3 regions of the Vibrio sp. R15-SG3-ISO1A genome follow, and region 2 is predicted to be linked to each of the others. Evidence: riboswitches for the same ligand, from Rfam matches in the RefSeq annotation. Region 2 holds a riboswitch; each other region holds the start of a gene.
What was found. Region 2 has a riboswitch for thiamine pyrophosphate ahead of thiB (thiamine ABC transporter substrate binding subunit). Riboswitches for the same ligand answer to the same signal wherever they lie in the genome.

Region 1 (10,754 bases), on a different contig from region 2:
TATCTGCCGTGGGCGTTGGAAGATTGAAGGGGGCTGCTCCTAGTACGAGAGGACCGGAGTGGACGAACCTCTGGTGTTCGGGTTGTGATGCCAATCGCATTGCCCGGTAGCTAAGTTCGGAATCGATAACCGCTGAAAGCATCTAAGCGGGAAGCGAGCCCTGAGATGAGTCTTCCCTGATACTTTAAGTATCCTTAAGGGTTGTTCGAGACTAGAACGTTGATAGGCAGGGTGTGTAAGCGCTGTGAGGCGTTGAGCTAACCTGTACTAATTGCCCGTGAGGCTTAACCATACAACACCCAAAGGGTTTTGATGGACTCAATGAAGAACATTGAATGTGTAATGAAGAGACGAGTGACTAGTTCCTAGTCGCTAGAAACGATAAACACAGCTTTCCGAATTATTAAGTTCTAGGAACTAGGCACTAACTTCTAGGAACTTAAACAGAATTTGCTTGGCGACCATAGCGATTTGGACCCACCTGATTCCATGCCGAACTCAGAAGTGAAACGAATTAGCGCCGATGGTAGTGTGGGGCTTCCCCATGTGAGAGTAGGACATCGCCAGGCTTCAAATTATGGACACTTGCTTAGGCGAGTGATACCACTGCGGAGTGGTAGTTCAGTTGGTTAGAATACCGGCCTGTCACGCCGGGGGTCGCGGGTTCGAGTCCCGTCCACTCCGCCACTTATAAACCTCGTTTATCGAGGTTTTTTTGAATCTAATTTTTAGGGGGGTAGCTCTCATTAATAGAGCAGCGGATTCCCCAAAAGTCCTCGAGAAGGCGCGTGTTGGGAGTTCGAATCTCTCTTCCACGAACAATTTGAACCTAATTTTAGGGGTGTAGCTCCAATTGGCAGAGCAGCGGATTCCAAATCCGCGTGTTGGGAGTTCGAATCTCTCCACCCCTGCCATATTCTAAGGCTCTAGTCGAAAGACTAGAGCCTTTTTATATCTATACATACCAAATTTGAGATTTGAGGCTCTAGACTAGGCGTCCCCGACGTAAGACTAGAGCCTTTTTTGTCTCCGTCTTTTTAATCTTGCACGCGACAAAACCACAAATCGCTCATTGCACTGAGAATCATTCGCAGTATTTTGCTACATTATACGTCTTGTCTGTTTTAGGTGTTTACCGTTATGGCTTTGAGTCGTCGCCAATTTCTTCAATCTTCACTTGCTTTGTCTGCTCTCTCAATGATTCCTGCTTGTTCAGTGACTCGGCAAACTCGGACTCGAGAAGGCTATGTTTACGAGCTCACTGCTGAGCCTAGCCGGGCCGAACTCGTCCCTGGGTATCAAACAGACGTACTGGGGTTTAATGGTGCGATCCCTGCGCCGACACTCTATTGTCGTCAGGGGGAAGAGGTCGTGATTCGTTTCACGAACAAACTGTCAGAGCCTACAACCATACATTGGCACGGCTTGCGAATTCCTATCGAGATGGACGGCGTTCCTTTTCTCAGTCAAGCGCCTATCATGCCGGGAGAGACGTTTGAGTATCGATTCACTCCGCCTGACGCAGGCACGTTTTGGTATCACCCACACATGAACAGCGTTGAACAGTTAGGGCGAGGACTCGTTGGACTGATTATTGTTGAAGAGCGCGACCCCGTGGTTTTTGATGAAGAGCATGCGTTGATGCTCAAGCATTGGCACATTGACAGCCAGGGGCAGTGGAAGGAGAGAATGATTCCACGTTTAAGTGCTCGGATGGGCACTCCAGGGGAGTGGAGCAGTGTGAATGGCGTTCATGAGCCTGTATATACGCTTAAAGCACACGCGACCACTCGCTTACGCATTGCAAATGTCGACAATACCATTACCTATCCAATAGCGATTGAAGGGGCAGAGGCTTGGATATTGGCGATTGATGGTAACCCGGTCAGCACGCCAATTGAGCTCTCTCAGCATAAAATGGGACCGGGCATGAGGGTGGATCTTGGTCTGATTGCACCATCTGCTGGCAACAAAGTGTTTGTTCGTCAAATGAAGGGGCGTTTCCCTTTTCCTCTGTGTGAATTTGATGTCGTCGCGTCTGATTTGCCACAGGATCAAGCGCTGCCAAACTTGCCTCTTAACCCTGTGCCCGCGCTCGATCTTGCCAACGCTGAAGAGATTGACTTTGTGTTTGAGTGGCAAGGTGCGGTGACGCCCGTAGGCAAAGATGGCAAGGCGAGTCCAACCTTTTGGTTGACCAACAAGGTGGCGTGGCAGGGGATGAGTCGTCATTCGATTCCTGCGCCGCTGGCACAGTTGGAGCTAGGCAAAACCTACATCTTCGATCTTAAAAATGTCACTCAGTACCATCATCCTATTCATCTTCATGGCCACACCTTTACCGTGCTCGAAATGGACGGTAAGCCGCTCCCAGAGCCGTTCCATACGGATACGGTACTACTGGGCAAGAATGGTCGTGCCAAAGCGGCTTTCGTCGCGGACAACCCCGGTCGGTGGATGTATCACTGTCATGTCATAGAGCACATGAAAACCGGTTTGATGGGTTACATCGAAGTAAAGTGACTCCTGTAACTTTTTAAATCTAGCAGGATGTTTAGCGTCATTACATTGATCTGAAGTCTGTTTTTTTGTCTGTTTGGCGCTACACTAACGCCATAAATTTGGAGGGGTTATGGGTCAGTTTGCAATTTTAGGGTTTATTGCCATGGGTGGCGCCGTTGGTGCGTGCTCTCGTTATTTAGTGTCTGAGCTGTGTGCGACATTACTGGGGCGAGGTTTTCCATACGGTACGCTAACTGTTAACGTAGTCGGCTCACTGGCGATGGGCTTACTGATTGCCGCGTTTGAAAATGGCAACCTTGCGACTGAACCATGGAGACAGATCATCGGGCTCGGTTTTCTTGGTGCTTTGACGACGTTCTCTACGTTTTCGATGGACAACGTTTTACTCATGCAGCAGGGCGCCTTTTTCAAGATGGGACTCAATGTCTTACTCAATGTGGTATTAAGCATCTCTGCCGCTTGGGTGGGCTTTCAACTGCTGATCAAAAGCTAGCTTGCTTAGAGGTGCTTTGAGCCTCACTAGACAAAATTTACACAGGTCGGCTTGGTTTATCCAAGCCGTTTTTATATACTCGGTTCACTTGTCGGAGTGCCATAAGGCTGAGACCGTTTATTCGGGATCCGTTGAACCTGATCAGGTTAATACCTGCGAAGGGAACAAGAGAAGATATCGACCCTCCTAATCTAGGATTCGTTCTCTCTGATCTGAGCGTCATGCGATCTATCTACAGATAGATACCCGCGTCAGATCGCCCTCTTGTCGCATCTTTCCGCCAAGCATTTTTATCTCTAACACTCATGCTCCTACGAGCAATAAAGAGCAAGGAAAAATGCTATGTCGAATCGCAAACAAGCGAGACTGGAAGCCAAACAGTTTATTGATACCCTCTCGGTACAGGCGTACCCCAATTCACGCAAGGTTTATGTAGAAGGTTCACGACCTGATATTCGTGTTCCTATGCGAGAAATCTCCCTCGCTGACAGCTTGATTGGCGGTACTAAAGACGCGCCGATCTTTGAGCCCAATGAGCCGATTCGCGTTTACGACACTTCTGGTCCTTATACCGATCCTGACCATACGATTGACCTCTACCATGGATTACCTAAGTTACGTGAACAGTGGATTGAAGAGCGCGGTGATACGGAGCTGCTCGATGAGGTCAGTTCGGTATACACCAAACAGCGCTTGGAAGACGATACGCTAGACGAGCTGCGTTATGGTAACTTACCTCGCATTCGCCGTGCGAAAAGCGGTCAGTGTGTTACTCAGCTCCACTACGCGCGTCAAGGTGTGATTACACCGGAAATGGAATACATCGCTCTGCGTGAAAACATGGGGCGTGCTCGTTATCGCGATGAGGTGTTGAACCAACAGCATCCAGGTCAAAGCTTTGGGGCCCACTTGCCAAAGGACATCAGTGCTGAGTTTGTCCGCCAAGAAGTGGCCGCGGGCCGTGCCATCATTCCATCCAACATCAACCACCCGGAAGCGGAGCCAATGATCATTGGTCGCAACTTCTTGGTCAAGGTGAACGCCAATATTGGTAACTCCTCTGTGACCTCTTCCATTGAGGAAGAAGTTGAGAAATTGGTTTGGGCAACACGTTGGGGTGGCGATACGGTGATGGATTTGTCGACCGGACGCAATATTCACGAGACTCGAGAGTGGATTCTACGTAACAGCCCAGTTCCGATTGGTACCGTGCCTATGTACCAAGCGCTCGAAAAAGTGAATGGCATCGCAGAAAACCTCAATTGGGAAGTGATGCGAGACACCTTGATCGAGCAAGCTGAGCAGGGCGTCGATTACTTCACGATTCATGCCGGTTTGCTGTTGCGTTATGTGCCGATGACGGCCAAACGTGTCACGGGTATTGTCTCTCGCGGCGGCTCGATCATCGCTAAGTGGTGTCTCGCTCACCATCAAGAAAGCTTCCTTTACACCCACTTCCGCGAAATTTGTGAAATTTGTGCCAAGTACGATGTCGCGCTTTCGCTCGGTGATGGCTTGCGTCCAGGTTCGGTGGCCGATGCCAATGATGAAGCGCAGTTTGCTGAGCTACGCACGTTGGGTGAACTGACTAAGATCGCGTGGGAGTATGACGTGCAGGTGATCATTGAAGGCCCTGGGCATGTACCTATGCACATGATCAAAGCCAATATGGATGAGCAGCTAGAGCACTGCCACGAAGCGCCATTCTACACTTTGGGTCCTCTGACGACCGATATTGCCCCTGGGTACGATCATATTACCTCTGGCATTGGCGCTGCGATGATCGGCTGGTACGGATGTGCGATGCTCTGCTATGTGACGCCGAAAGAGCACCTTGGTCTACCCAACAAAGAAGACGTTAAGACGGGCTTGATTACTTATAAGCTCGCGGCGCATGCGGCGGATTTGGCTAAAGGCCACCCTGGTGCTCAGGTTCGTGACAATGCACTCTCAAAAGCTCGCTTTGAGTTCCGCTGGGAGGATCAGTTCAACTTATCGCTTGACCCTGATACAGCGCGAGCTTTCCACGATGAAACTTTGCCGCAAGAGTCGGGCAAAGTGGCTCACTTTTGTTCAATGTGTGGACCAAAATTCTGTTCGATGAAAATTTCTCAGGAAGTGCGCGAGTACGCTAAAGACACGCAACAAGTCGAAGCTGACCAAGCCATCTCCGTTAAAATGCTCGATGATCCACTCGAAGGGATGCGCCAGAAGTCAGAGGAGTTCCGTCAATCGGGTTCTGAGTTGTATCATCCTGCCGCTCAGCCTGAAAGTGTAGAGTCGTAGGAACGCGGCGATGAAAATTGTGATTCCTCACTCAGAGCCCACATTGCGCGATGATATCGCGCAATGCTTGGCATTAGCCGGCGAGCAAGGGTTTGCCACACAAGAGATTCAGTTGATTGAAGGGGCTGAGTCGACGGTTGAACTGCGCGGTGCGTCTTCTTCTGTTTGGATTGCTCGGGATACGCAAGTCTTTGAGTCTTCCTCTCTCAGTGACGACAGCGAACAAAACGTTCATCAACTGGTGTACTCAGTTGCAGAGGGTGATGTCTCGCTGGCGGACTATGCCCCGCATGCGATCGTTATTGGCGCAAGGTGCGAAGGGCGCGTGCTCGATATTTGGCAACACAGCACGCGTGCTCATGCTGAAGTGCGTGCGCTTAATGTCCACCAAATGGCGCTTGACCCTACACAGCACTTCGCATGGTTTATCACCTTGCGGGCGCTCGATTTTCCCGTTGAAGATGCACTGACGCTCGCACGTGCGATGGGGCATGTTTCACGTGAAACATCTCAATGGCCATGTTGTTTTGAGCAATTTCCTACGCCTGTGCTGGAAGACGAAACTCTCGGCATTCGTGTTGGTTGGAAAACTGAAGGCCGCGCGATCTCTTTTCCCTCTATGGCGAAAGAGGTGTTGGGTCTCTATCCGGTGGTCGACGATGTCCGTTGGATTGAACGATTGCTGCCTCTAGGCATTAAAACCATACAGCTGCGCATCAAAGATCCACAGCAAGCTGATTTGGAGGCGCAGGTGATACGTGCGATTGCATTGGGTCAGCAATACCAAGCAAACGTGTTTATCAACGATCATTGGCAGTTGGCGATTAAGCACGGTGCATTCGGTGTTCACCTTGGCCAAGAAGATATTGAAGCGTCGAACTTGAAGGCATTGTCACAGGCAGATATCGCTTTAGGGCTCTCGACACACGGCTACTACGAACTGCTGCGTATTGTGCAGATTGCGCCAAGCTACATCGCACTGGGGCATATCTTCCCAACCACGACCAAGGTTATGCCTTCAAAGCCACAAGGTTTAGTGCGCTTGAAGCTTTATCAACAGTTGATTGATTCGATTCCTCGCTCGCAAGGTACGGGCTTTCCTACGGTTGCGATTGGCGGTATCGACCAAGGTAACGCTGCGATGGTGTGGCAGTGCGGTGTCTCAAGCCTGGCTGTCGTGCGCGCGATTACGCTCGCCGACGACCCAAAACCGGTCATTACGGCTTTTACTGAGTTGATGAAGGCAAACAAGCAAGTAGGAGAGCAGGGATGACTATGCTGTCTGACGAGGCGTTCTTACGTTACCAAAGACAAGTGTCGTTGCCACAATGGGGCGAACAAGGGCAAGCAAAATTGTCGGATGCTCATGTGTTGCTGATTGGTTGTGGTGGCCTCGGGTCGGCGGCAAGCCTTTATTTAGCGTCCGCTGGTGTGGGCAAATTGGTGTTGGTGGATGATGACCGTGTCGAGCTAAGCAATCTTCAGCGCCAAGTCATCTATCGAAACGATGACCAAGGGCAGAGCAAAGCGTTGGCGGCTAAGAGTCAATTAGAGTATCTCAACCCTTTGATTCGCATTCGCGCGATTGACCAACGGCTCGATGATACCCAACTTGCGCTTGAGATCATGCTTGCCGACATCGTGCTTGATTGCACAGACAACCTTGAAACGCGCCAGCAAATCAATCGGCTCTGCTTCAAAAACCGGACACCTTTGATCTCGGCGTCGGCCATGGGATGGCAAGGGCAGTTCGCGTTGTTTGACTATCAGCAAGATAGTCCATGCTACCACTGCCTATACCCGTTCGATTCACTTCCTTCTGGCCAAAAATGCAGTGAACTTGGCGTGGTAGGTCCGGTGGTAGGGACGTTAGGTAATTACCAAGCGCTGGCGGCGATTCAATGGTTAGCCCTTGATGAGCCACAGCTTAGCGCATCGACATTACACCTGTTTGATGGACTCACGATGCGCTGGCAGACGTTAACTATCTCAGTGGATGCCACTTGTCACGTGTGTCAGTCAAACACCGTTAAGGAATGAACATGGAACCCATCACTATCACCGTCAATGGTGAAACTCATACGACTCACGCAGGGACAACATTGACGGCGCTCATTGCTGAGTTATCGCTCGCCGAGGTGGGCTGTGTGTTTGCCATCAATAACTGTGTCGTTCCGCGCAGCGAGTGGGACAGACATATCGTCAATCAAGGCGATGCCATCGCACTATTTCAAGCCATTGCAGGAGGCTGATCATGGCGCCAATAACACCGCTTACTATCGCGGGCAAAGTGTTTGACTCGCGTCTGTTTACCGGCACGGGTAAGTTTTCGAACAGTACTACCATGGCGCGCGCTATTGAGGCGTCGGGATCGCAACTGGCGACTATGGCGCTCAAGCGCGTCGATATCCATGATAAGCAAGATGATATCTTAGCGCCGTTGATTGCCGCTGGCGTGAATTTATTACCGAATACCTCTGGGGCAAAAACTGCGCAAGATGCCATTTTCGCCGCACACTTAGCACGTGAAGCCTTGGGCACAGAGTGGCTTAAACTGGAGATTCATCCCGATCCTAAATACCTGATGCCTGACCCAATTGAAACCCTCAAAGCGGCACAGCAGTTGGTCAAAGATGGCTTTATTGTTTTGCCGTACTGCCACGCAGACCCGGTGTTGTGTAAGCGGTTAGAAGAGGTGGGCTGCGCAGCAGTGATGCCTCTAGGTGCTCCCATAGGCTCGAACAAAGGACTGGCGTCGCAAGACTTTTTGGAGATCATCATCGACCAAGCCGGTGTCCCCGTCATTGTTGATGCCGGGATTGGTGCTCCGTCTCATGCGGCAAAAGCGATGGAGATGGGCGCAGATGCGGTGTTGGTGAATACCGCGATCGCGGCGGCGAGCAATCCCGTAGCGATGGCGCAAGCGTTTAAGATGGCGGTGGAAAGCGGGCGGATAGCGTTTGAATCCGGCTTGGCTGGTCAGGTTACCCATGCTGTTGCCTCTAGCCCATTAACCGCCTTCTTGGAGTGAGGGACGCAGAATGAGTTTTGTATCGATTCATCAACGCATGGACTGGGATGACATAAGACTGTCGATTTACGCGAAAACTCATCAGGATGTGGAACGCGCATTGGCGAAATCTAAGCGTGATCTCGAAGATTTTAAAGCCTTGATTTCACCTGCGGCAGAGCCTTACCTTGAGCAAATGGCGCAGCAATCCTATGCGCTCACGCGTAAACGGTTTGGCAACACGATTGGATTGTATATCCCGCTTTATCTCTCCAACTTGTGCGCCAATGCATGTACCTACTGCGGTTTTTCGATGGAGAACCGAATTAAACGCCGTACGCTGACAGAGCAAGAAATCGCGGCAGAGATAGACGCGATTAAGTTGATGAAGTTCGACAGTGTGCTTTTGGTCACCGGTGAGCATCAAACCAAAGTGGGGATGGACTACTTTCGCCGCGCACTGCCACTTGTTAAAGCGCACTTTAACTACTTGGCAATGGAAGTGCAGCCGCTTGATGAAGGGCAGTACCGTGAACTGAAACCCTTGGGCCTCGATGCAGTAATGGTCTATCAGGAAACTTACCATCGTCGCACTTACGCGCAGCACCATTTGCGTGGCAACAAAACAGATTTTGACTATCGCTTGGAAACGCCGGATCGATTGGCTCGAGCCGGGATCGATAAGATCGGTATAGGCGCGCTCATCGGCTTGGACGATTGGCGCACGGATTGTTTTTACGTCGCCGCGCACCTTGACTACTTAGAGCGTACCTATTGGCAAACTCGTTACTCGATTTCTTTTCCACGGCTTCGACCTTGTGAGGGCAATGCATCGGAAGGGGTGATTCAACCCAAATCGGTGATGAGTGATAAGCAGTTGGTTCAGTTAATCTGTGCCTATCGGTTGTTGAATCCGACGGTTGAGCTCTCGTTATCGACACGAGAGTCACCGCAGTTTAGGGACAATGTGTTGCCACTGGGTGTGACATCCATGTCCGCTGCATCAAAAACACAGCCCGGCGGATACGCGATGCAGGACGTCGAGTTGGAACAGTTTGAGATCAGTGATGAGCGCAGCGCCGAGTCAGTCGAGCAGGCGTTACGCTCAAAAGGGTATGACCCCGTTTGGCGAGACTGGAACGCAATTTATTCTGGATAATGTTTCACGTGAAACAACCACGCCACAATTAAAAAAGGCTCTCATGTAGAGAGCCTTTTGTTCACCTTCACGCGATATGCAGATCTACCGAGTGTTCAAAGCGCGATTAGTCGCGGTGAGCGATGGGCGACGTTGCGCGCTCTAACCACGTTTTTACCTCACCATCGACCAATGGGCTGAGGTCACTCCACACTTTTTGGTGGTAATCATTAAGCCAAGCGAGCTCAGGTTTGGTCAACATATCGATGTTGATGTTGCGCTTATCAATCGGGCAACGTGTGAGTGACTCGAAGCTCAACACTGGGAAATCACCTTGCGTTGGGGTTTCCACTACCAGTTCTAAGTTCTCAATACGAATGCCAAACGCATCGGCGCGGTAGTAACCGGGCTCATTGGAGAGCACCATACCTTCCATCAAAGCCACATCAATTTGTCGTTTGGAAATGCTTGCTGGTCCCTCATGGACACTGAGGAAGTGGCCGACACCGTGGCCCGTACCGTGGTCATAGTCAAAGCCTTCTGCCCATAGGTGTTGACGGGCAAGGGTATCAATTTGATAGCCGCGTGTTCCTTTAGGAAAACGGGCGCGTGCGACACCAATATGACCTTTGAGCGCTAAGGTAAACTGCTTGATCATCTCATCGCTAGGTTGACCGATGGCCACAGTACGTGTGATGTCCGTCGTTCCGTTGAGGTATTGGCCGCCAGAGTCGACCAGGTAGAGAGAGTTCAGGCTCAACTGACCCGGGGTCGGTTGGTTTTCGTGGTTGTAGTGACACATTGCCGCGTTGCTGCCTGCTGCGGAGATGGTATCAAAACTTAGGTCTACTAACGTTTCATCCTCACGGCGGTACGCTTCTAAACGGTCGGCTAGGTAGGCTTCATCGTGAAGTTGGCCGTTGGCGACTTCGTTATCAAGCCAAGAGAGGAACTTGACCATGGCGACGCCATCGCGCACATGACACGCTTTCATGCCCTCAATTTCGACCGCATTTTTTTGCGCTTTCGGCAGCAAGCAAGGATCGGCTGCACTTACGACATGCGCGCCACTGTTTTGCAGTGTCAATTTAAACCACGCATTGCTCGTCGCTGGGTCAAGTAATACTCGGCGTCCATTAAGCGAGTTAAGAATATTCTCCAAAGACTCGGGAGCATGAACTCTGACACCGGTACCAACATGCTCAGCAAAGCCTTGCGGCAGACGTTCTTGGCGAATAAAGAAATCAACACTGGCGTCGCGGTGAATAATCGCGTGAGACAACAATACGGGCAGGCGAGAGACA
Region 2 (10,754 bases):
AGCGGTGAAGCCGCGCTCTCTTTGTCGCAGTTTAATGTCAATCAACTGCATGCCTTTATCCCACCCACCACTCAGCTCAAAGCTGAAGTGAATGCTAATGTGTGGGCGAAATGGTCGCCAGAGACACCGCCTGAAGTAAAAGCCTCGGTGTCGATGCCTGCCGGTCAAGTGACGCAAAAGCTCGAAGAAAATGTCACCTTGGCGTGGCATGCGGTGACACTGGAGGCCGCGCTAGCAAATAACCGTTTGGATGCCGACTGGCTGATTGATGTGCGCGACAATGGCGACCTTTCTGGCCAAGTGAGTCTCCCTAACGTATTGGACGCCAACCCCAAGATCGACGCCAAGCTCGCGTTAACTCCGTTCCACATTGATTTTCTTGCGCCATTAATCGGCGATTTTAGTGAGCTAAAATCGACCATCAGTACCGATCTCGCCATCAGCGGTGCGGTAACGCAACCGAAAGTCGAGGGGCAACTGCTGATCGATAAGATGTCGCTGAAAGGGGAGCTCTCTCCGGTAGAAGTGGATTCAGGTCGAGTGAGCCTCGAACTCAACGGTTATGATGCGCTGCTCGCGGCAAAATTGACCACGCCAGATGGCGATTTGGAACTCTCCGGTGAAGCCGAGTGGCGTGAGCTAAGTAACTGGAACGCGCAACTGCGAGTGTACGCTGAAGAGCTGCTGGTCAATGTGCCGCCTATGGTGGCGCTGAAAGTGCAGCCGGATATGACGATATCGGCCTCGCCTAAATTGGCGCGCGTGGATGGAAGCATTCATCTGCCTTGGGGGCGTATTATCGTCGAAGAGCTACCGCCGAGTGCCATTGGCGTCTCAGACGATCAAGTGTTACTTGATAAAGATCTCCAACCTGTTGAGAACGCCACCGAAGTGCCGTTTAATCTCGAAACCAATATTAATATCAGCATTGGCGATGACTTCAAGCTAGTGGCGTTTGGGCTTGAAGGCGGACTGAAAGGTAACTTGAATGTGGCGCAAAAAGACAAAGGTCCGTTTGTCCAAGGTGAAATCAACATTGTCGATGGTTCGTATCGCTCCTTTGGTCAAGATTTGATCATCAGTGAAGGTAAGATTTTGATGAATGGGCCAGTGGATCAGCCCTATGTGCAGATCACAGCGATTCGAAATCCCGATAACACCCAAGACGACGTGACGGCCGGGGTCAAAGTGACTGGACCGGCCGATGAGCCATCGGTCACCATCTTCTCTGACCCCGCCATGCCGCAAGCGAATGCGCTATCCTATCTATTGCGTGGTCAAGACATTGATGGCGAAGCAGGCGGCAACGCGATGACCACCACACTCATTGGTTTGAGCCTAGCGAAAAGCGGCAAAGTGGTGGGCGAAATTGGCGAAGCCTTTGGCGTTCAGGATCTGCAGTTGGATACCGCGGGCTCGGGTGATGACTCTCAGGTCACGGTGAGTGGTTATATTCTCCCTGGCTTGCAGGTTAAATATGGGGTCGGCATTTTTGACTCGGTGGGCGAGTTTACGGTGCGTTACCGCTTAATGCAGGATCTTTATTTAGAGGCGGTCTCTGGTGTGAGTAGCGCTGTGGATCTGCTCTATCAATTTGAGTTTGATTAATAGTGACTCTAACACAGAGCCGACGTTGAGACACACTCAGACAGAGAAAGGAAATAGGGGCGGGCAATGCAACATCTATTGTTTGTTTATGGCACCTTGCGCAAAGGGGAGTCGAACCAAGATTTTTTAGCTGGCTCGCAGTGTTTGGGTCACTTTGATACACCGCCCTTTTATGCGCTGTATGATTTGGGGCCCTATCCGGCGGTGATTGAAGGACATGATTCGATCTCAGGTGAAGTCTATTTGATCGATGATGTCACGCTCGCACGTATAGATGAACTAGAAGATGTGCCGGTAGAGTATCGCCGAGAGCGCATCGATACGCCGTTTGGTCAGGCTTGGATTTACCTCTACCAAGATGTCAGCCAATTGGATGTGTTGATTGCATCGGGCGATTGGTGCCAGCGCGTCTAGCGCCATTTTATGGTGAGAACAAGCGTTCAATAAGGAGAGTCCTATGTTAGCGCTGAAACGTACCATCATACCCGTCGGGGCGTTCGTCGCCCTGTTACTCACAGGCTGTACCACTGTCACTACGCCAACGTCTAACGTCGATCAAGATTGGTATCAGTTCGGTGTTGATCGCGGTGAAAACGGCTTACTGAACTTGTCTCAATCCAAGTTAGCCAAAGCGGATGAAGCTGGCTATTTGAACGACGACCGTTATGCCGCCTATTTGGCAGGGTATGAGCAAGGTCGCGGTCAATATTGTCAGCAAAACGCCTACATGCTTGGTGTGATGGGCAAACCCTATTATGGGGTGTGCGACCGTCTTGATCCCTTCTTCCAGCAAGACTATGTCTCAGGTCGTACTTCCACGGCAGGTTCGGGTTTTTAATGGTTGAATACCGATAAAGAAAACGGCCAGAGTTTCACTGCTCTGGCCGTTTTCTTTTAGTCAATGAGTCACGGTGGTTGGGTGAGGATTACTTACTCGCGCGCTCAAACGACTCGAGAATCTCTTGGCGCGCGGCATCGACGTCTTCCCAGCCCTCCACTTTGACCCATTTGCCGCTTTCGAGCTCTTTGTAGCGCTCAAAAAAGTGGGTAATTTGCGCTTTGAGCAGTTCAGGAATATCACCGACATCTTGGATGTGTTCGTACTCTTTGGAGATTTTACTGTGCGGCACGGCGAGCACTTTGGCATCTTCACCTGATTCATCGGTCATTTTCAATACACCGACAGGGCGACAGCGAATCACACTACCTGGCATCAAGGGATAAGGGGTCGGCACTAGGACATCAACCGGGTCACCATCTAAAGAGAGTGTGTGATTCACATAGCCATAGTTACATGGATAGAACATAGGCGCGGACATAAAACGGTCCACAAATACCGCGCCAGAATCTTTGTCGACCTCGTACTTGATCGGATCGGCATTGGCCGGAATTTCGATGACGACATAAATGTCATCCGGGAGTGATTTCCCTGCAGGGACGTGATTAAGACTCATGGGCAAGCTTCCTTGTTATTGGTCGATATGTAGGCAAATACCTTACCGCTAAACTTGGTTTTTTGTAAATGACGGACGATGAGAGCTTGGTCAAGAAAACACCGATTGTGAAGCGCAGCGACTGAGGGAAGTGATGGAAGTTCATAAAAAAACAAGGCGCTCAGTGAGCGCCTTGGGGAGAATAGCTGGGCCTTATTGGTCTTTGTATTCTGCGAGGAAAGATTCGACTTTCTTGACCATGTTTTTTGAGCCAACAAAGAAAGGCACACGCTGGTGCAGCTCTGTAGGTTCAATATCCATGATGCGTTTCTCACCGTCTGAAGCAATACCGCCCGCCTGCTCAATAATGAACGCCATTGGGTTGCACTCATAAAGAAGGCGCAGTTTGCCGTTCGGGTGGCTTTGCGTGCTTGGGTACAGGTAAATGCCGCCTTTCAGCAGGTTACGGTGGAAGTCCGACACCAAAGAGCCAATGTAGCGAGACGTGTACGGGCGACCGTCATTCGGTTCGTTCTCTTGGCAGAATTTGATGTACTTTTTCACGCCCATTGGGAAACGGAAGTAGTTACCTTCGTTAATTGAGTAGATGCGGCCATCTTCTGGCACCATCATATTCTCATGAGACAAGCAGAACGTACCGATCGATGGATCGTAGGTAAAGCCATTGACGCCATTGCCTGTGGTGTAGACAAGCATGGTTGATGAACCGTAAATCACATAACCGGCCGCGACTTGCTTGTTGCCTGGTTGAAGGAAGTCTTCTTCTGTCGGTGGGGTACCGATAGGAGAGACGCGGCGATAGATAGAGAAAATCGTTCCGACAGAGACGTTAACATCGATGTTAGATGAGCCATCGAGTGGATCCATCAATACCACGTATTTGGCGTTTTTGTTCAGTTCTTTATTGAACGCGACCGCCTCATCTTCTTCTTCACTTGCTACGCCACACACTTGATCGCGTGCTTCAAGTGCTGCTTTGAACTTCTCGTTCGCGTAAACATCCAGTTTTTGTTGGGCTTCGCCCTGAATGTTTTCACTACCAACGGCACCGGTGATATCACCAAGGCCAGCCGCGTTTATTTCGCGGTTGACGATTTTAGCCGCAAGGCGAATCGACGACAGTAGGGATGATAGATCACCGCTAGCGTGGGGGAAGTCCGTCTGTTTTTCAACAATGAACTCGCCAAGGGTGCGCATTCCAGACATGTTTATTCCTTAAAATCGCATAAGTTTGGGGGGAGTTGGGCAACCTCTTGCCATTTTATTGTTGGGGCGCAAGAGGGACGAAGCTATGCGTGAGCTTTTGTTTTTGCCTTGAGCAATTGTAAAACCATGATCTTATTATTGGTAACGAACTAACTGTCTAACCTCTCAATTTTTTTGGTAATTATTCAAATATTTTCACGGTTTTTCATCTTGAACAAACTTTGCTCGATTGTGCCAAGATTTCACATCCGAAGGACAAAGAGGTTCGCTTTTCAAGCCATTATCGCCATAATGAGCACTTCAAATTAGCCTTTTCAGGATCACTCTATGCATATTCATATCTTGGGAATTTGTGGCACCTTTATGGGAGGAGCGGCAATTTTAGCGCGTCAATTGGGGCACAAAGTCACCGGCAGTGACGCCAATGTGTACCCGCCCATGAGCACGCTACTTGAATCGCAAGGTATTGAAATTATAGAAGGGTTTGATCCGGCGCAGTTAAATCCGGCGCCCGATTTGGTGGTGATCGGTAATGCGATGAGCCGTGGTAACCCGTGTGTCGAGCATGCGCTTGACAGCAACCTGCGTTACACCTCCGGCCCGCAGTGGCTGCAAGAGTTTCTGCTGCATGACCGATGGGTACTGGCGGTCGCGGGAACGCACGGCAAAACCACCACATCCAGTATGCTCGCTTGGATTCTGGAAGATTGCGGTTATGAACCCGGTTTTCTCGTGGGGGGCGTGCTTGGCAACTTTGGTTTGTCGGCAAGATTGGGCAACAGCCCGTTTTTCATAGTTGAAGCTGATGAATACGACAGCGCTTTTTTCGATAAGCGTTCTAAGTTCGTTCATTACCATCCACGTACCTTGGTCATGAATAACCTTGAGTTCGATCATGCAGACATCTTCGATGATCTGGAAGCGATTAAGCGCCAATTCCATCATCTGGTGAGAACCGTACCAGGCAATGGGCGTCTGTTTACTCCTCAATCGGACCAGGCGCTGCAAGACGTTATTGCCCGTGGCTGCTGGAGCGAACAAGAGTACACAGGGTGTGAATCTGGCTGGCAAGCGCAAAAACAGGCCCAAGATGGCAGTGTCTTTGATGTCTTATTGGCGGGAGAAATAGTGGGTCGAGTGACGTGGGATTTAGTCGGCGATCACAACGTCAGCAATGCGTTGATGGCCATCGCGGCGGCGCGCCATGTGGGTGTCACTCCGGATCACGCTTGTGAGGCGTTAGGGCGCTTTATTAATACCAAACGCCGCTTGGAGTTAAAAGGGCAGGTCAATGACATCACTGTGTATGACGACTTTGCTCATCATCCAACGGCGATTGAACTGACATTGGGCGGCTTACGTAACAAGGTGGGTCAATCCCGAATCCTTGCGGTGTTGGAGCCGCGCAGTGCAACCATGAAACGCGGGGTGCACAAAGAGACGCTCGCGGCCTCATTGCAGGCGGCCGATGAAGTGTTCCTCTTTCAACCTGAGTCTATTACCTGGTCGGTGAGTGAGATTGCCGAGCAGTGCGCGCAACCTGCTTATGTCTCTGACGACATCGACGAGTTGGTGCGCAATATCGCTCGGCATGCTCGCCCCGGCGATCAGATTCTGGTGATGAGTAACGGCGGGTTTGGCGGAATTCACGACAAACTGTTAGCGCAATTAGCCCAATAATAAGAGATACGCACAATGGCTGAAAAATCCATCACCCTCGCTTTTACCGGAGCCTCAGGCGCGCCTTATGGGCTGCGTCTGTTGCAGTGCTTGTTGGCCGCGGACTATCAGGTTTACCTGCTGGTTTCATCGGCGGCGCGAGTGGTGTTGGCCACCGAGCACGGATTAAAACTGCCTGCCAACCCAGACAGCGCCAAGCAAGCCTTGGTCGCCCATCTCAGCTGCGACCCGGCTAAATTAGTGGTGTGCGGCAAAGAGGACTGGTTCTCGCCCGTGGCCTCTGGCTCAGCGGCGCCCAAGCAGATGGTGGTTTGCCCTTGTTCGGCGGGCAGTGTGGCAGCGATTGCTCATGGTATGTCCGATAATTTGATTGAACGCGCCGCCGATGTGGTGATGAAAGAGCGTGGTCAATTGCTGCTGGTGGTTCGAGAAACGCCTTTCTCAACCTTGCACCTTGAGAACATGCACAAGCTCTCGCAGATGGGCGTCACCATTATGCCGGCCGCGCCCGGTTTTTATCACCAACCTAAATCGATAGACGATCTTATTGATTTTATGGTCGCGCGCATTTTGGATCACCTCGGCATCGAGCAATCCTTGGTGGCGCGCTGGGGCTATGATCAACGTAACGATTCGTGATTGCGTCTTGTTGGGCCGTCACGCAAGTATGGCTATTGTAGGGCAGACCTATTACAATCAAGCCGAACCTCATCGGGGAGCTATTCATTCACTGAATGACGCTGAGATCGAGCTTTGCTCGGGACCCGTAGACCTGAACCAGATAATGCTGGCGTAGGAATTGAGCGAGGACATCAGACGTCTGTTTGTCCCTCAGACCTGCGTGGCTCAACAAGGAGAGCGAGCAGTGAAATCCACTTTTATCCCTTCATTTATGCCACTTTGTGCCGCCGTGGCACTGACGTCTTTTTCTGCAACCGCAGCCGATACGTTAACCGTGTATACCTATGACTCTTTCGCTGCCGATTGGGGCCCAGGCCCAGTGGTAAAAAAAGCGTTTGAAGCACAGTGCGACTGTACGTTGAATTTTGTAGCTTTGGATGATGGCGTCTCTATTCTCAATCGCTTGAGACTGGAAGGCGACAATAGCAAAGCCGACATTGTGTTGGGGTTAGATAACAACTTGATGGCAGAAGCGCAGCAAACCGGTTTGTTGGCTGAGCATAGCGTCGATACGTCATCCGTCACCTTGCCAGGCGGCTGGTCCAATACGACCTTTGTGCCGTACGACTACGGTTACTTCGCGTTTGTCTACAACAAAGAGACCTTGGCTGAGCCACCGACTAGCCTCAAAGCGCTGGTGGAATCAAATGACGACTTAACAGTCATCTACCAAGACCCGCGTACCTCAACCCCGGGTCAAGGTTTGATGCTGTGGATGAAATCTGTCTATGGCGACGAAGCGCCGCAGGCGTGGAAAGCGTTGGCGAAAAAGACAGTGACGGTCACGAAAGGGTGGTCAGAAGCGTACTCGATGTTCTTAAAAGGCGAGTCTGACATGGTGCTCTCTTACACCACGTCACCTGCGTACCATCTGATTGCCGAAAATGAGGCTAAGTTCGCTGCGGCGAATTTCGCGGAAGGTCATTACACTCAAGTAGAAGTGGCCGCCAAAGTTAAAACGAGCGCGAACAGCGAGTTGGCGGATGTCTTTATGCAGTTTATCCTCAGCGATGACTTTCAGTCGGCCATGCCCACAGGGAACTGGATGTACCCTGTCACTGACGTCGCGTTGCCAGAAGGGTATCAAAGCCTGACGAAGCCAAGCCAAGCCTTGAGCTTTAGCGCTGAAGATGTGGCTACCCACCGCAAAGCGTGGATTCGTGAATGGCAAAACGCGTTGACCTTCTAAGGTTAGGCGTTCGTGCAATCTGTCCCTAAATTAGGCGTATGGGTCGCGATGTTGATCGCGGCCTTTGTCGTTTCTGCGTTGCTGGCCTTGCTCAATCAAGCGCCTTCCCTCGATCTGCGCGTCATTTGGCAAGACCCTTATTACCGCCACGTTACCCAATTTAGCTTCTATCAATCTTTCCTCTCAACGCTACTCAGTGTCGGCTTGGCGATCCCCGTCGCCCATGCTTTGTCGCGGCGGCAGTTTATCGGCAAAGCCTTGGTACTCAAGCTGTTTGCGACCACTTTGGTACTTCCTGTCTTGGTGGGGGTGTTTGGCTTGCTGGCAATTTATGGGCGCAGTGGTTGGCTGGCGACACAGCTTGTGCAGTGGGATCTCTCGTTGCCATTTAATATTTACGGTTTGCATGGCATTTTGCTCGCGCACCTCTTTTTTAATCTTCCTTATGCGGCGCGTTTGCTGCTGCAATCACTAGAGTCGATTCCGGCGGAGCAACACAAACTGTGCGCCCACTTAGGCATGGGCCATTGGCAAAAGTTTAAGTGGGTCGAATGGCCGCGGATGAGGCAGCAATTAGCGCCCGTTTGCGGGTTGGTGTTTATGCTCTGCTTTACCAGTTTTGCCACTGTTATGGCATTGGGCGGCGGGCCCAAATCGACCACTATTGAGCTCGCGATTTACCAAGCGATCAAGTTTGATTTTGATTTGCAAGCGGGCGCGTTACTGGCAATTTGGCAAATGCTGCTATGTGGCTTAATGGCGTTATCGATTCAACGTTTCGCTCGACCTATTGCCATTTCGATGGGCAGCGACGCACCAACTGCGTTGGTGGTGAAAGACAGTCTATTCTCTAAGTGCTGGGATGGCGCTTGGATAGGTTTTAGCTTGCTGTTAGTGTTGCCGCCTCTTGGGATGGTACTAGCCAGTGGTATGAATTCTCAGGCGCTGAGTGTGCTGAGTGATGGCCGATTTTGGTCCGCGCTCGGGGCGTCACTGAAAGTGGCAAGCATGGCGAGCGTTATCGCTGTCAGTGCGGGCACGGCGATTTTATTATCTAGCCGAAGACTGCGCCTCAATCAACGTGAGAAAACCGCGGATAAGATAGAGCTGCTCGGGACCATCATTCTGGTGACCCCAGGATTAGTGATCTCGACTGGGCTCTTTTTGCTGCTCCGTTCGTGGACGGATGCGCTCAGCTACGCCCTGGTCGTTGTTGTTGCGGTCAACGCGTTAATGGGGCTGCCTTATGTGATCAAAACCTTGGCTCAGCCGATGTTGCAACTTGAGCAGCAGTATCAGTACCTTTGTGCAACCCTTGGGATCCGCGGTTGGTGCCGTTTACGAGTGGTGGAGTGGCGTGCATTAAAACGACCGCTGGCGCACGCGTTTGCCATCAGCTTTATGTTTTCTATGGGTGATCTCAGTGCCATCGCGCTGTTTGGCAGTCAGGAGTTTCGTACTCTTCCGCTCTACCTGTTCCAACTGCTCGGCAGTTACCAAATGGACGCGGCGGCGGTCGTATCAGTCACTTTACTGCTTTTGAGTGTGGGCTGTTTTGCGCTGATGGAGCGCCTGTTTCGCCCTCGCTCTGCTTCTACCCCCACCAATAGGAGTCACTATGCTCACTCTCAGTGACCTGCATTACGATTATCATGCCGAGTCATTTCAGTTTGATCTGCACGTTGAGGCAGGGCAAATCGTCGCGCTAATGGGACCCAGTGGCGCAGGGAAGTCGACCTTGCTCGCCTTGATGGCGGGTTTTATTGAACCATTAAGCGGTGAAATTTTAGCGCAAGGTCAAACGCTCAACGGGCTGGCGCCTTATCAGCGCCCGTTTGCGATGTTGTTTCAAGAGCACAACTTGTTTGCTCACCTTTCCGTGTCGGAAAACATCGGCCTTGGATTGGATCCCGGCTTGAAGTTGTCTGCAACGCAGAAACAGGCGGTAGTGCAAGCGGCGCAGCAGGTGGGGGTGGCGGAGTATTTGTCTCGATTGCCGCATGAGCTCTCTGGTGGCCAGCGTCAACGGGTTGCGTTAGCGCGCTGCTTTGTACAGTCTGCGCCGATATGGCTGCTAGACGAGCCCTTTTCAGCGCTCGATCCTTTGCTCAGGTTAGAGATGCTATCACTGGTCAAACAGTTGGCGAGTGAGCGTGATATTACGGTAGTAATGGTGACGCACCACTTAGGTGATGCCAAAGCGATCGCAACGCATTTTGCGTTTGTATCACAAGGTCATGTCGCAGCGACTGGGCCGATTTCAGAGCTAGCGGCGACCCACTCGGACCCTAGCCTCGGCGCATTTGTTCAGGCGGCCACCACTGCGCACAACTGAGCGCTATAACAATGGGCTAGAAAGCAGAGATAAAAAAAAGCGGATAAGTGTGCACTTATCCGCTTCAACCATCACTGAGTAAGAGCGTGTTATTGTGGCTCTTCACTGCTCAATGCTTTGAGGATCTGGAAAATCTCTCGATACGCTTTAGCTGGCTTGTTGGCTTGCTTTTCTTTGTTCGCCTGACGAGCAAGCTGACGTAAACGCTGACGGTCCGCATCCGGATACAGCGTCAATACCTCTTCAATGGCGCTGTCGCCCTCTTCCACCACACGGTCACGCAGTTGCTCTAATTTGTGCAGCAGCGCCGTGGTTTGAGAGTGCTTGTTACGGACTTTATCCAGCGCCGCTTGAATTGGCTCTGGGTCTTCGTGACGCATCAATTTGCCGATAAACTGCAACTGACGACGGCGCGCTTCGTTTTTAAAACGCTGCGCATCGCGAATCGCATCGGCCAAGTCTTCGCTGAGTGGAAATTTTTCCAACACAGAGGGCTTGAGGTTAACGAGCTCTTCACCCAGTTTCTGCAGCTCTTCCATGTCACGCTTCAACTCGGATTTACTTACCCAGATGATCTCTTCTTCTGGTTCCCATGGCGCTT
Region 3 (10,754 bases), on a different contig from region 2:
TTCGATTGCGTTCGACTGTTCTTGCTTCTGTATGCCTAGCGCTGATGAGTACCACGACACACGGGAAAGATCTGATCAAAATTGAAGGGTCGAGTACCGTTTACCCGATTACCCAAGCCGTCGCCGATCACTTTATGCGTGCCGAGCGGCACAACACCCAAGTGGTAGTAGGTATCACTGGCACAGGTGGCGGATTTCGTAAGTTTTGCCGAGGCCGCACGGATATATCTAACGCCTCTCGCCCGATTAAAGAGAAAGAGCGAGCGCTGTGTGAGATCAACCACATCGACTATATTGAGCTCCCTGTCGCACTCGATGCAATAACCGTGGTGGTGAACAAAGAAAATCAGTGGATCGATGCGCTCTCTCTTGATGAACTGAAAACACTCTGGGAAAGCACCGCTGAACGCACGATAACTCACTGGCAGCAAGTCAATCCGCACTTCCCTGATCGCCCCATCGTCCTGCACGGCCCTGGATCAGACTCAGGCACTTATGACTATTTTGTTGAGGTGGTGCTGGATGGCAAAGCGAGTCGACAAGACTACACCGCAAATGAAGACGATGAAGCCTTAGTCGCCGAAGTGGCCGCCGATCCCAACGCCATGGCGTTTATCGGCTTTGCCTACTATTTGCAAAATCAAGACAAGTTGAAAGCGATCGCCATCTCTCCCTCAGGCGCCAACGCCGTCAAACCCAGTGTCGAGAACGTAATTATGGGGCGATATACCGCACTTTCCCGCCCTCTGTTTATTTACGTGAACAAACAGGCGCTAGAGAAACGGCCATCATTGAAACGCTTTGTCGATAGTTATATCGACAGAGACAACATCAACAAAGTCGTCTCCCATTCTGGCTACATTCCTCTCTCCAACGATCGCTATGACGCGGCGCGTTTTATTCTCAACTCTAGCCGCTCTGGCTCGGTCTCGATGCCCAAATAAGGGCCCTTATGTTGTGACTGCACACCATCGCGATTAACGCACATTTTGGTGGCCAGAGAAAAAGTGGTGCACAGGCCCATGTCCTTGACCAACAGAGAGTTCGTCGGCATGCGCAATGGCTTGTGAGATGTATTGCTTAGCCAAATGGACCGCTTTGTGCAGCCGATACCCTTGGGCAAGATAGGACGCAATGGCCGATGACAACGTACAGCCCGTACCATGAGTATTATGAGTGGCGACTCGCTTAGCGCGAATCAATTCACTGCCACTCCTTTCAATCAGCAGATCGTTGCTGCTTTCGCCCTCTAAATGCCCGCCCTTAAGAAGCACTGTTTTGGCGCCCAAGGCGCGCAGGGCGTCAATCATCGATCCCATCTCTTCTTCCGATGTCGGCGTTGCTCGCCCAGTCAGCGCCGCCGCCTCGGGTAAGTTTGGTGTGATCATATCGGCAAGCGGTAGCAGGTCTTTCTTGAGCGCACCCACCGCACTGGCGTGCAGTAAGCTGTCACCACTGGTGGCCACCATTACCGGGTCCACCACTAGAAACTTGGGCTGATACGACGACAAACTTTGTGCCACGACACGGATGATTTCAGCGTCGGCCAACATGCCAACCTTCACCGCCACGACATTGAGATCGCTCAATACCGCATCGAGCTGCGCTTGAACATGGTCGATAGGGATAGGATGAATGGCGTGAACGCCACAGGTATTTTGCGCGGTAATTGCCGTAATAACGGAGCAGGCGTAACTGCCTGTTGCACTGATCGCTTTGATGTCGGCTTGGATGCCCGCGCCGCCGCCACTGTCGGAGCCAGCGATGGTTAGGACAATCGGAGTTTGAGGGTCATAAAATGCGGTTTGGTTCATCGGTGTTCCTCACGCACGCGTCAGGAACTGTGTGCAGAGCGCGTTGGCCAAGCACAACACATAACGGGCGAGATTGTGGCGACCCCACGACACCGCGTTATGAATAGTTCCCTACGTCAGTGCTAACTGAATCAGGTTCAACGGGTCTCGCGATGCGATCTCAGCCCTCCTTCTATGCTTCTACGACAGGCTCGTTAATCAAGCTATCGTTATGACTCGAGCAGAAGGAACGCTCCCCGACTATGTCGCCAACCTTAACCCTGTGATAGCGCAGATGCAACCTATTCAGATCACTTAAATAACCCGAGTGAATCGAGGAGTGGGCGATACGAACGCGACGTTTGGCACACAGAACATTATCGTTTACTCTTAATTTTATAAATTTTCGTTATTGATTTGACGGTTATGCTCAATCCACTCTGGCTCAAAACGTTTCAAACCTTGGTCGAGACCGGCCACTTTACTCATACCGCAGAAAAGCTGTTCATGACTCAGCCCGGTGTCAGCCAGCACATCAAAAAGCTCGAACAGGCTTGCGGCTACCCACTGATTGCGCGTCACAACAAGAGCTTTGAAGTAACGGAACAAGGCAGACAGGTCTATCAATACGCAAAGCAGCGCGCCAAACAAGAAACAGACCTGATTGCTTCGTTATCTCAGGACGACGCGCATCGCGGTGAGGTGTCGGTCTCTTGCTCTGGCGCGTTGGCGCAGCTTATCTACCCGCATCTGCTCGATTTACAGTGTGAATTTGCACAACTGGTCGTCAAGCTGGAAGTCGCCCCCAACCGTAAGATCATCGACGATTTGGCTGAGGGGCGCGCCGATTTGGGCCTTGTCACTCACATCCCGCTCGACCCGAGAATCGAAGCGCAAGAGATAGGTCAAGAAACCATGTGTTTGATTGTGCCGGCAAACGTCGACGAGCCTATTACCCCTGAACTTCTCCTTGAGCTCGGCTTAATTCGCCATCCCGACGCCGAGCACTATCTCTCGCTCTACTTTTCGCAGTGTGGCGACAAAGCGCTGGCGGGGATTGATATTCGCGCCCTGCGCACCTCGGGCTACATCAACCAACTCAGCCAAATTCTTCTGCCAGTTGCCAAAGGGCTCGGTTTTACGGTGCTGCCACACAGCGCATTCAGCTCTTTCACCTTGCGCGATCAACTTGCTGTTCATCAGCCAAAGAAAACCGTCGTCGAGACCCTGTATTTGGTGAGCAAGAAACAAAGAGCGTGGCCAGCCCGTTTTCATACGGTGGTGGATAAGTTGACGGACGTGATCTCGCTATAACGCAACGCACTGCCATAGCCAAAATTTTCGATAGGCTTGAAACGCAAAATGGAGCCCAAGGCTCCATTTTTGCTGCTGCTTCAACGCTCATTATCGTCGTTATTTGAGGTCATGCCTCTAAGACGTCTTCGCCAGCGAGTTCAGAAATAATCAGTAGATCGGACTCATCCAGTTTAAGCCCCAGCATAGGGAGACCATGCTGAGCACTCCAACAACATAAGAAGACCACACAACCTAATGCTACCCAAAGTAGTGATACCATAGCCTAACCTCCTCCTCAGTTATCATCACCGTACTTAATAACCTAAAGGTGCCACTTCTCTCATCAGAAGGCGCTCAGATAGACTTTATTCTTTTTACGTTGGGGCGTCTGCACCAATAGAAATGGGTTAGATTCGCCGGGTCAATCGCTCAATGTCGTATTGTTATCTGGAGTTTATTCGGATTAGAACACCTTAAGGTTATGCTGAGTACTCTTTCAATATAGGGATTGCGATTGTGAAGCGCAACACTCTTTGCGGTGAACACACGAAACCTTGACGTTTTTTATGCGAGCGATCGCATAAATATGCCAATGTGGATATCGGCAATAAAAAATGGGCGCTCGTGGCGCCCATCTTGATGCGAATGATTGTTGATGCAAACAGTGAGACAGCTTAAGCGCCAATAACGCCGCCATCTTCACGGGTAATGGCAACGATGGTGGAGCGAGGCTTGCTGTCACCACCACCAGGGTAGTGAGAAGGCGCACCTTTCTCGCCCGGATGCTGAACACCCACAAACATGGTTTTGTAGTCGGCGGAGAAGGTCAGCCCCGTGATCTCACAAGCAATTGGCCCCGTCAAGAAACGTCGCACTTCACCAGTATTAGGATCGCCGCACAACATTTGGTTGTTCCCTTGACCTGCAAAATCGCCCTGATTTGAGTAGTTTCCGTCCGTTTGAATCCACAAACGACCGGCTTTATCAAAGCCGATACCATCCGGGCTATTAAACATGTTGTCGGCGTTGATGTTGTCACTACCCGCGTAGAGCGAATCTTTGTGCACCGTTGGGTTGCCAGCAATCAGGTACAAATCCCAATCAAACTCTGCTTGGGTGTGATCGCCCGAGGTCGGTACCCAGCGAACAATTTGTCCGTAGTGGTTCTCAGCGCGAGGGTTAGGACCACCGACAGGTTGGCCCTCTTTTACGCCGCGGTTTTTGTTATTGGTGAGGGTACAGAACACGTGTTGGTTGTCTGGGTGCACCGCCACCCACTCTGGGCGATCCATCGTAGTCGCGCCAACTTGAGTCGCAGCGCGACGTGCAAAAATCATCACCTCGGCTTGATCGTTAAAACCGTTCTCTTTAGTCAGACCATTTTTGCCATAAGTCAGTTCAATCCACTGCCCCTTGCCTTTCAACTCGTTGTCGTCCATCTCGAACTTGGCGACATACAAGGTGCCCTCTTCAAGCAAGTTGCGATTGGCAGCATCATTGCCCGGTTGGTAGCGATCGCGAGAGACAAATTTGTAAATGTGCTCCCCACGCTCATCATCACCTAGGTACACCACGACATGACCATCATCGTTGATCAACAGTGCCGCATTCTCGTGCTTAAATCGCCCGAGTGCAGTGCGCTTAAGCGGCGTCGACGTCGGATCGTTTGGATCGATCTCCACAACCCAACCAAAACGGTGTGGCTCATTCGGATGCTTAGCGACATCGAAACGCTCATCGGTGTCATGCCACTGGTAACTGCTCTTCGCTGCTTTGATTCCGTAACGTTTATGATCGTCGCTCAACTCTGCCGTCGTACTGGTGCCAAAATAGCCGTGGAAGTTCTCTTCACAGGTTAAGTATGTGCCCCAAGGCGTTTGACCGTTGGCGCAGTTATTAAAGGTGCCGAGTGGCGCTAAGCCTGAAGGATCCAATTTGGTTTTCATCAACGCATGACCCGCCGCTGGGCCTGTCAGGCGCATTTCTGTGTTAGCGGTAATACGGCGGTTGCGTTTCCCTGCTTTATCCACTTTCCACTCTCCGCCGGATTTGACGATTTCGAACACCGTCACACCGTGTGCCGCTTGCGCTTTTAATACGTCGTCCGCCGTCATCGCTTTACCGCCATGTTCGAACAAGTATTCGTAATTGGTGTATTCGTTGTTCACCGCAATAACAGCGCGATCGTCACTGATAGGGAATAGGCTCATCCCGTCGGTGTTGTCACCAAACTGACGCGCCTGCGCGGCTGAATCTTGCTTACCGCTTTGATCAAACTCTGGCGCATCAGCAAAAATAGGATCACCCCAAGAGAGAAGCGGCGTGGCTTTATAACCTTTAGGTACGATGATCGCATCTTTTGTCGAGGCTGGCACTGCTTCGAAGTTGAGCAAACGACTATCACTTGATGCCGCTATCGCTTTCGCGATCGGGTTGAGGGAAAGAAACGCCCCTGCACTGACGGCAGCGGTTCCGGCTAAGAAACGACGACGAGATAGTCGCGCTTCGATCATCTGGCTGAATTGTGAATCCTGTTCATCACGATCCCACATTGCTGACTCCTTGCTGAGTTATCATTATATAAGCGAGCAAATGTTAGGCGAGCAAGGTTACACATCAGTTAAGGTTTTGTTTAACAAATACAAAGTAAAGATGATGCTTTTACTTCGATTACATGACAAGACCAATAAATGGCGATCTCAGTCACATGTAAATTAGAAATTACGCCAATTTCGCGAAAAATTTGTGATCAAAACACTGGTGTTTCGCGCATTTCGCCGCTAAATTGAAATTGTTCATGAGGAACTAGATTCACATCTGCTCAATGAAGAGCATGGTATTTAACGTGAGGGATTATCATGAAGAAAATGAGAAAAGCACAATTGCATCGTGTTCGTATTCAATACTGGAAAGATTCGAACAAAAACACGAACAGCAAACCTCAATAACTGTGCAACCCCAACAAAGCTGGCTTAACCGCCAGCTTTAGTAGTTTTATAGGCCCCCGTTTTTCACCCACTTGAGCATTACGCTGCTCTATGATGACTGGGAAACAGTGACGCCAAGCCATTCACCACACCCAATGTCTCTTTCGAATAAATGTGCTTGTCTTTGTAACCGACAAATTGCACTAAGCGCACCTTGCCTGAAAGCAGAACTTGGCGTAACACTCGATTGACCATCTGCACTTCGATCAACGTATCGGATTCCAACCGCGTCACGGGCTGTAAGCTGGCGAGATCAATATTGATCACCACGTCATCACAATGTGACAAGTAGTGGCTCAACTGCTGCTTCACAGTAAAACGAGAGCGAAAGTGGCACTCGTTGACGGACAACCAATCACAGCCGAGATCTTCTGCATAATCAAGCAGCTTCGGATCTTGATTGTCCGAATCCACGCCAAGGCAGAACAAGCGGCTTTGCTGACTGCGCTGCAAGACAAAATGAAACAGCGAGCCTTTCTCAGGCTCTAGAGTCGGTTTGATATCCAAGCTGCGGCTGATATGGATAAACCCCAACTCTCTGCCTTGACTCGCCACCATCGGCAGCGCATGCAGTAAGCTTTCACCGTCATTGGCAAAGAGCACAGGTAAACTGGCCGACTCCATCAACGCAGCAACGGTATCAAGCAAGTGATGTTTGGCCGCTTGTTGGAGATTGAAATGACCGCCATAGCCAATATTGGTCGAGACTTTGTCCGCCAGCCAATCGTAGAGCTCTTCCAAGCTCTGGTTGGCCATATCAAACTCCACTTGGCTCATCGGTTTGATCTGTTCACTGACACTGAGCAAGGTGAGTTTGTCGCAACAGAGCCCAGTAATACTGTGTAGCTTGCGCCGTTGAAATAGCCTAAACATATCCTTTACCTTTCAGGAGGCAGAGCTCTCGCTGCCTGCAATACATGAAGTACAATTTTTTGCTCGTTCATCTCAACGCGATGAGCCGGTGCCATTACCGACACAGCGCCAACAAGTTTGCTACCCTTTAACACCGGCGCGCTGATACCAGACACCCCGGGATCAATTTCAGAGGTACTGACCGCGTACCCCTGGGTTCGAATCGCGTCCAATTTGGTCTGCCAAGCGTCCCATTGCGACTCTTGGCCAAAGTAACGCAAGATTTTCTCGCAGCGCGCACTCGGCATATACGCCAACATCACTTTCGATGAAGCGCCATGCAGCAGCGGCTGACTCTGCCCTTCGACATAACTGCACCTAAGCGCTTGCATGCTCTCTTTTCGGCTGACGCACAGTGCACGATAACCAACAGGCACCATGTAAGCCGCCATTTCGCCCGTCTGCTTTTGTAAGCGTCTGAGCACCGCGGACACTGACTCCAGCTCACTTTGACTCGATTGGTAACTGCGCATCAACATCAAAGCCGCCGGACCGATGATCAAGGTTTTGTCGTGCGTACTCTCTTCAATCAGGTTCCACTCTTTCAACATTTTGAGGTGGCGATACAAACTGCTCAGTGGTTTCCCGAGCTGATGACTCAAGATTTTGGCGGTCACCGGCTCATCGTTGACCGCCACCTGCATGAGCAGTTGTAAGATTTTCTCGTTCACTTGGCCGCTGCCGTTTTTCATGGTCAATTCTTTTCTAACTGGGTCATAGAGTGAGTTCAAATTATATTCTTACAAGTCGAGAATAGTGAGCACAAAGAGCACCTACATTTTCACTGAGTGATAAAAAGCACGCCCTACGCAACCCATTCAAACCATCAATAAAACTTTACTTAACGGTAAAGTTAAAATAATCTATGTTGCATAATCATCTCGAGCCGCCCAGCGGCCATCTCGTTTTGGGATCAACGACCACAAGGTTTAGGGATAACATGAAGCCTCTAGCACTCACCCTCAGCGTTCTGTTTGGCGCGGCGGCCACTCTCAGTGTCACCTGCCAACTGTCTAACGCCAGCGAACGTTATCAATCCAACGCGTATCAAGTTCAGTTGCCGATAGAGAAGCAAGCGATCCGGCTCGAGAAGCTCTCCGGTGAATTCCAAGCGTCTGAATACACGAAGATTCTGTCGGATCAGGAAGGCAAGATTACCAATGTCTTGGTCAACGATGGTGCGGTGGTTAAAAAGGGCACGCCGCTGTTTGAATTTAATACCACCTTCGCTCGTTTAGCGGTTCAAGCCGCCCAAGAGGAATACCAACGCGCGCTCGACAATATCCTTGATTTAACGAAATCCGGCGTGACGCGCGGTGAACGACTCGACGGCGCTCGGCAAGCCATTGACGCGACGAGAAAGAATCTTCTTGTCGCCCAAGAAGCGCTCGTCGATACCACCATCGTCGCGCCCTTTTCAGGCAAAGTGGGGCAAATTCTGGTCAGTGCCGGGAACTTCGTCACCAAAGGTCAGGAGTTAACAGAGTTGATCGCCGTCTCTGATGTGGAGCTCCATTTCAGTGCGCCGAATGACGTGCTCTACCCCTACCTAACGACACTGAGTGATCCCGCAGCGCACACGCCACCGACAGTGTCGGTAAAAAATGCCAACGGTCAATTTATTGATGGCACGCTCAGTTTTGTCGACAGCAAAACCACCGAACAAGCCCAGACTCTCTCCGCCTATGCCACCTTTACTAATTCTGATAATCAGTTGCTAGTGGGAAGTAAAACCGAACTCTACCTCAACGCCATAGAACGTCAGGCGACCCTGTTTGTCCCTAAACAGGCGGTGCATACCAAAGAGACCCAAAGCTTTGTCTATGTCCTTGATGGGGATAAGAAAGTGCTAGAAGTGCCGGTCGCGCCGCTGATAGTCAAATCTGAGATAGAGGGCTATCTCGCAGTCACCGGCTTAGAGGCCAACCATTTTGTGGTCAACGATCCTTACGCGTATGAGCTAGTCGGGCGCAAGATTGAGCCCATTGTGAATCTGGTTGAAGGGCTAAACCAAATCCTTAGCCGCGGATAATCTCGGCAATCGAGTGTCGCAATGTTGAGTCAGCTCTCAACTCTCAGCGACGGGCATACTGGTAGGACCATGCTTATGGTAGCGTTAACACAATGACCACATGGAAGAAATTAGAACACTGCTCTGACCTTTGTATGGATAAAAGAAGTCAACGAAGCGAAAAAACTCGGCAGAATATTATTCAGGCAGCAATGGAGTGCTACCAGGATTTTGGTGTGCAAGGTGCCTCGCTTGAAGCTGTCGCCAAATGCGCTGGCACGTCAAAGCCCACCATCTATGCCCATTACGGCTCGAAAGAGAAGCTCTATCAGAATGTCGTCGAACACATTTTGCACCAAGAGCAAGAGACGCAAAAACTGCCGCCTTTTGATCCGACCCGTAGCATTAAATCTCAGCTGTTTGATATTTTCGATCAGCAGTTGGATTTTGTCTTAAGCAGCGAGCGCCGCCGCCTGCTGGTGGCCATCACGATTGAAGCCATGTGTCATGGCAGTTGTCATCTCAACGATCTTGAACAGATCAAAACTTGCCCAATGGAGCATTGGCTAAGCGACGCCATGGCTCACAACACACTGCCGCAGCAAAACGCGCGCGAACTCGCGACGAATCTACTGGCGTTAGTGAAAGGTCGCACCTTCTACCCCACATTTCTTGGAATGAATGACGATAATATCGAGCAGCGCCGAGCCAACCTTCACTCCGCGTTGGATTTCTTCCTCCAGACGCAGCAAGCACAATAAGAGGCGCAGCAGCGCCCCTTGTTTCTATGTTTGTGTGCTTATGTGTTTATGTGCTTCTCAGTCGCTCAATCTTCTAAGCGGTCCGTGCTAAGGATGCCCAATACTACGGCATCCTGCTGACTTCATCACTCTTGAGTCAAGAGCGCCTGCCCATTGGTTTTGATGACCTCTTGATACCAATAGAAGCTCTTTTTGCGCAGGCGCATCAAGGTACCCGAGCCGTCATCGTGGCGATCGACATAGATATAGCCATAGCGCTTGCTCATCTCTGCGGTAGAGTTCGCGACTAAGTCAATTGGCCCCCAGCTGGTAAAGCCCATTAGCTCGACGCCATCTAGTATCGCCTCATGCGCTTGCACCAAATGATCACGCAGGTACGCGATACGGTAGTCGTCGATCACCTCACCTTCGTCAGTCACGGTATCACGCGCACCGAGACCATTCTCAACGATAAACAGTGGCTTTTGGTAGCGATCGTGGAGGAAGTTGAGCAGAATGCGCAATCCTTTAGGGTCAATCAACCAGCCCCACTGACTCTTTTCCAGATACGGATTTGGGACACTGTCGACGATATTGCCCACCTCTTTTTGCTTCGGATCGGCACTCGCACACCCACTGGCGTAATAACTGAAGGAAATAAAGTCGACACTCGCCGCCGCTAGGGTTTCGATGTCCCCTGCTTCCATCTCGATGGTGATTCCGTTATCACGGAAATAACGCAACATATAACCTGGGTACTTACCGCGGGTCTGCACATCGCCAAAGAAGAGCCACTTATTGTTCTCATCCATCGCCGCCAAAACGTCATCAGGATTACAGGTGTAGGGGTAGTTAATCGCGCCGAGCAGCATGTTGCCGATTTTCGCGTCAGGGATGATGTCATGACAGAGCTGCACAGCTTTGGCGTTGGCCACTAGCTGATGGTGGATCGCTTGGTAGATCGCCTGTTCGCTCGCATCTTCTTGAAGTCCAACCCCAGTAAACGGCGCATGCA

Region 1: linked by a shared signal. The riboswitch ahead of thiC (phosphomethylpyrimidine synthase ThiC) and the one ahead of thiB (thiamine ABC transporter substrate binding subunit) in region 2 are both predicted to bind thiamine pyrophosphate.
Region 3: linked by a shared signal. The riboswitch ahead of thiD (bifunctional hydroxymethylpyrimidine kinase/phosphomethylpyrimidine kinase) and the one ahead of thiB (thiamine ABC transporter substrate binding subunit) in region 2 are both predicted to bind thiamine pyrophosphate.

Annotation. Positions count from the first base shown of each region.
Region 1 covers NZ_JCBDGH010000085.1:1,957-12,710, forward strand. The annotation lists partial or broken rRNA gene AC6R0L_RS14655 (23S ribosomal RNA) at 1-292, shown strand, start outside; rRNA gene rrf (5S ribosomal RNA) at 454-569, shown strand; tRNA gene AC6R0L_RS14665 (tRNA-Asp) at 611-687, shown strand; tRNA gene AC6R0L_RS14670 (tRNA-Trp) at 838-914, shown strand; gene AC6R0L_RS14675 (multicopper oxidase domain-containing protein) at 1,141-2,523, shown strand; gene crcB (fluoride efflux transporter CrcB) at 2,633-3,016, shown strand; TPP riboswitch at 3,099-3,197, shown strand; gene thiC (phosphomethylpyrimidine synthase ThiC) at 3,359-5,302, shown strand; gene AC6R0L_RS14690 (thiamine phosphate synthase) at 5,313-6,575, shown strand; gene AC6R0L_RS14695 (HesA/MoeB/ThiF family protein) at 6,578-7,342, shown strand; gene thiS (sulfur carrier protein ThiS) at 7,345-7,554, shown strand; gene AC6R0L_RS14705 (thiazole synthase) at 7,557-8,333, shown strand; gene thiH (2-iminoacetate synthase ThiH) at 8,344-9,471, shown strand; gene AC6R0L_RS14715 (aminopeptidase P family protein) at 9,578-10,754, opposite strand, start outside.
Region 2 covers NZ_JCBDGH010000054.1:3,053-13,806, forward strand. The annotation lists gene tamB (autotransporter assembly complex protein TamB) at 1-1,608, shown strand, start outside; gene AC6R0L_RS07700 (gamma-glutamylcyclotransferase family protein) at 1,675-2,022, shown strand; gene AC6R0L_RS07705 (DUF2799 domain-containing protein) at 2,066-2,446, shown strand; gene ppa (inorganic diphosphatase) at 2,535-3,062, opposite strand; gene fbp (class 1 fructose-bisphosphatase) at 3,255-4,268, opposite strand; gene mpl (UDP-N-acetylmuramate:L-alanyl-gamma-D-glutamyl-meso-diaminopimelate ligase) at 4,596-5,948, shown strand; gene AC6R0L_RS07725 (flavin prenyltransferase UbiX) at 5,964-6,587, shown strand; TPP riboswitch at 6,651-6,764, shown strand; gene thiB (thiamine ABC transporter substrate binding subunit) at 6,841-7,818, shown strand; gene thiP (thiamine/thiamine pyrophosphate ABC transporter permease ThiP) at 7,867-9,453, shown strand; gene thiQ (thiamine ABC transporter ATP-binding protein) at 9,437-10,153, shown strand; gene yjgA (ribosome biogenesis factor YjgA) at 10,243-10,754, opposite strand, start outside.
Region 3 covers NZ_JCBDGH010000069.1:1,886-12,639, forward strand. The annotation lists gene AC6R0L_RS10980 (PstS family phosphate ABC transporter substrate-binding protein) at 1-944, shown strand, start outside; gene thiD (bifunctional hydroxymethylpyrimidine kinase/phosphomethylpyrimidine kinase) at 978-1,814, opposite strand; TPP riboswitch at 1,906-2,063, opposite strand; gene AC6R0L_RS10990 (LysR family transcriptional regulator) at 2,220-3,107, shown strand; gene AC6R0L_RS10995 (hypothetical protein) at 3,217-3,369, opposite strand; gene AC6R0L_RS11000 (PhoX family protein) at 3,764-5,641, opposite strand; gene AC6R0L_RS11005 (arginase) at 6,116-6,949, opposite strand; gene AC6R0L_RS11010 (IclR family transcriptional regulator) at 6,955-7,680, opposite strand; gene AC6R0L_RS11015 (efflux RND transporter periplasmic adaptor subunit) at 7,929-9,020, shown strand; gene AC6R0L_RS11020 (TetR/AcrR family transcriptional regulator) at 9,155-9,760, shown strand; gene AC6R0L_RS11025 (glycoside hydrolase family 1 protein) at 9,886-10,754, opposite strand, start outside.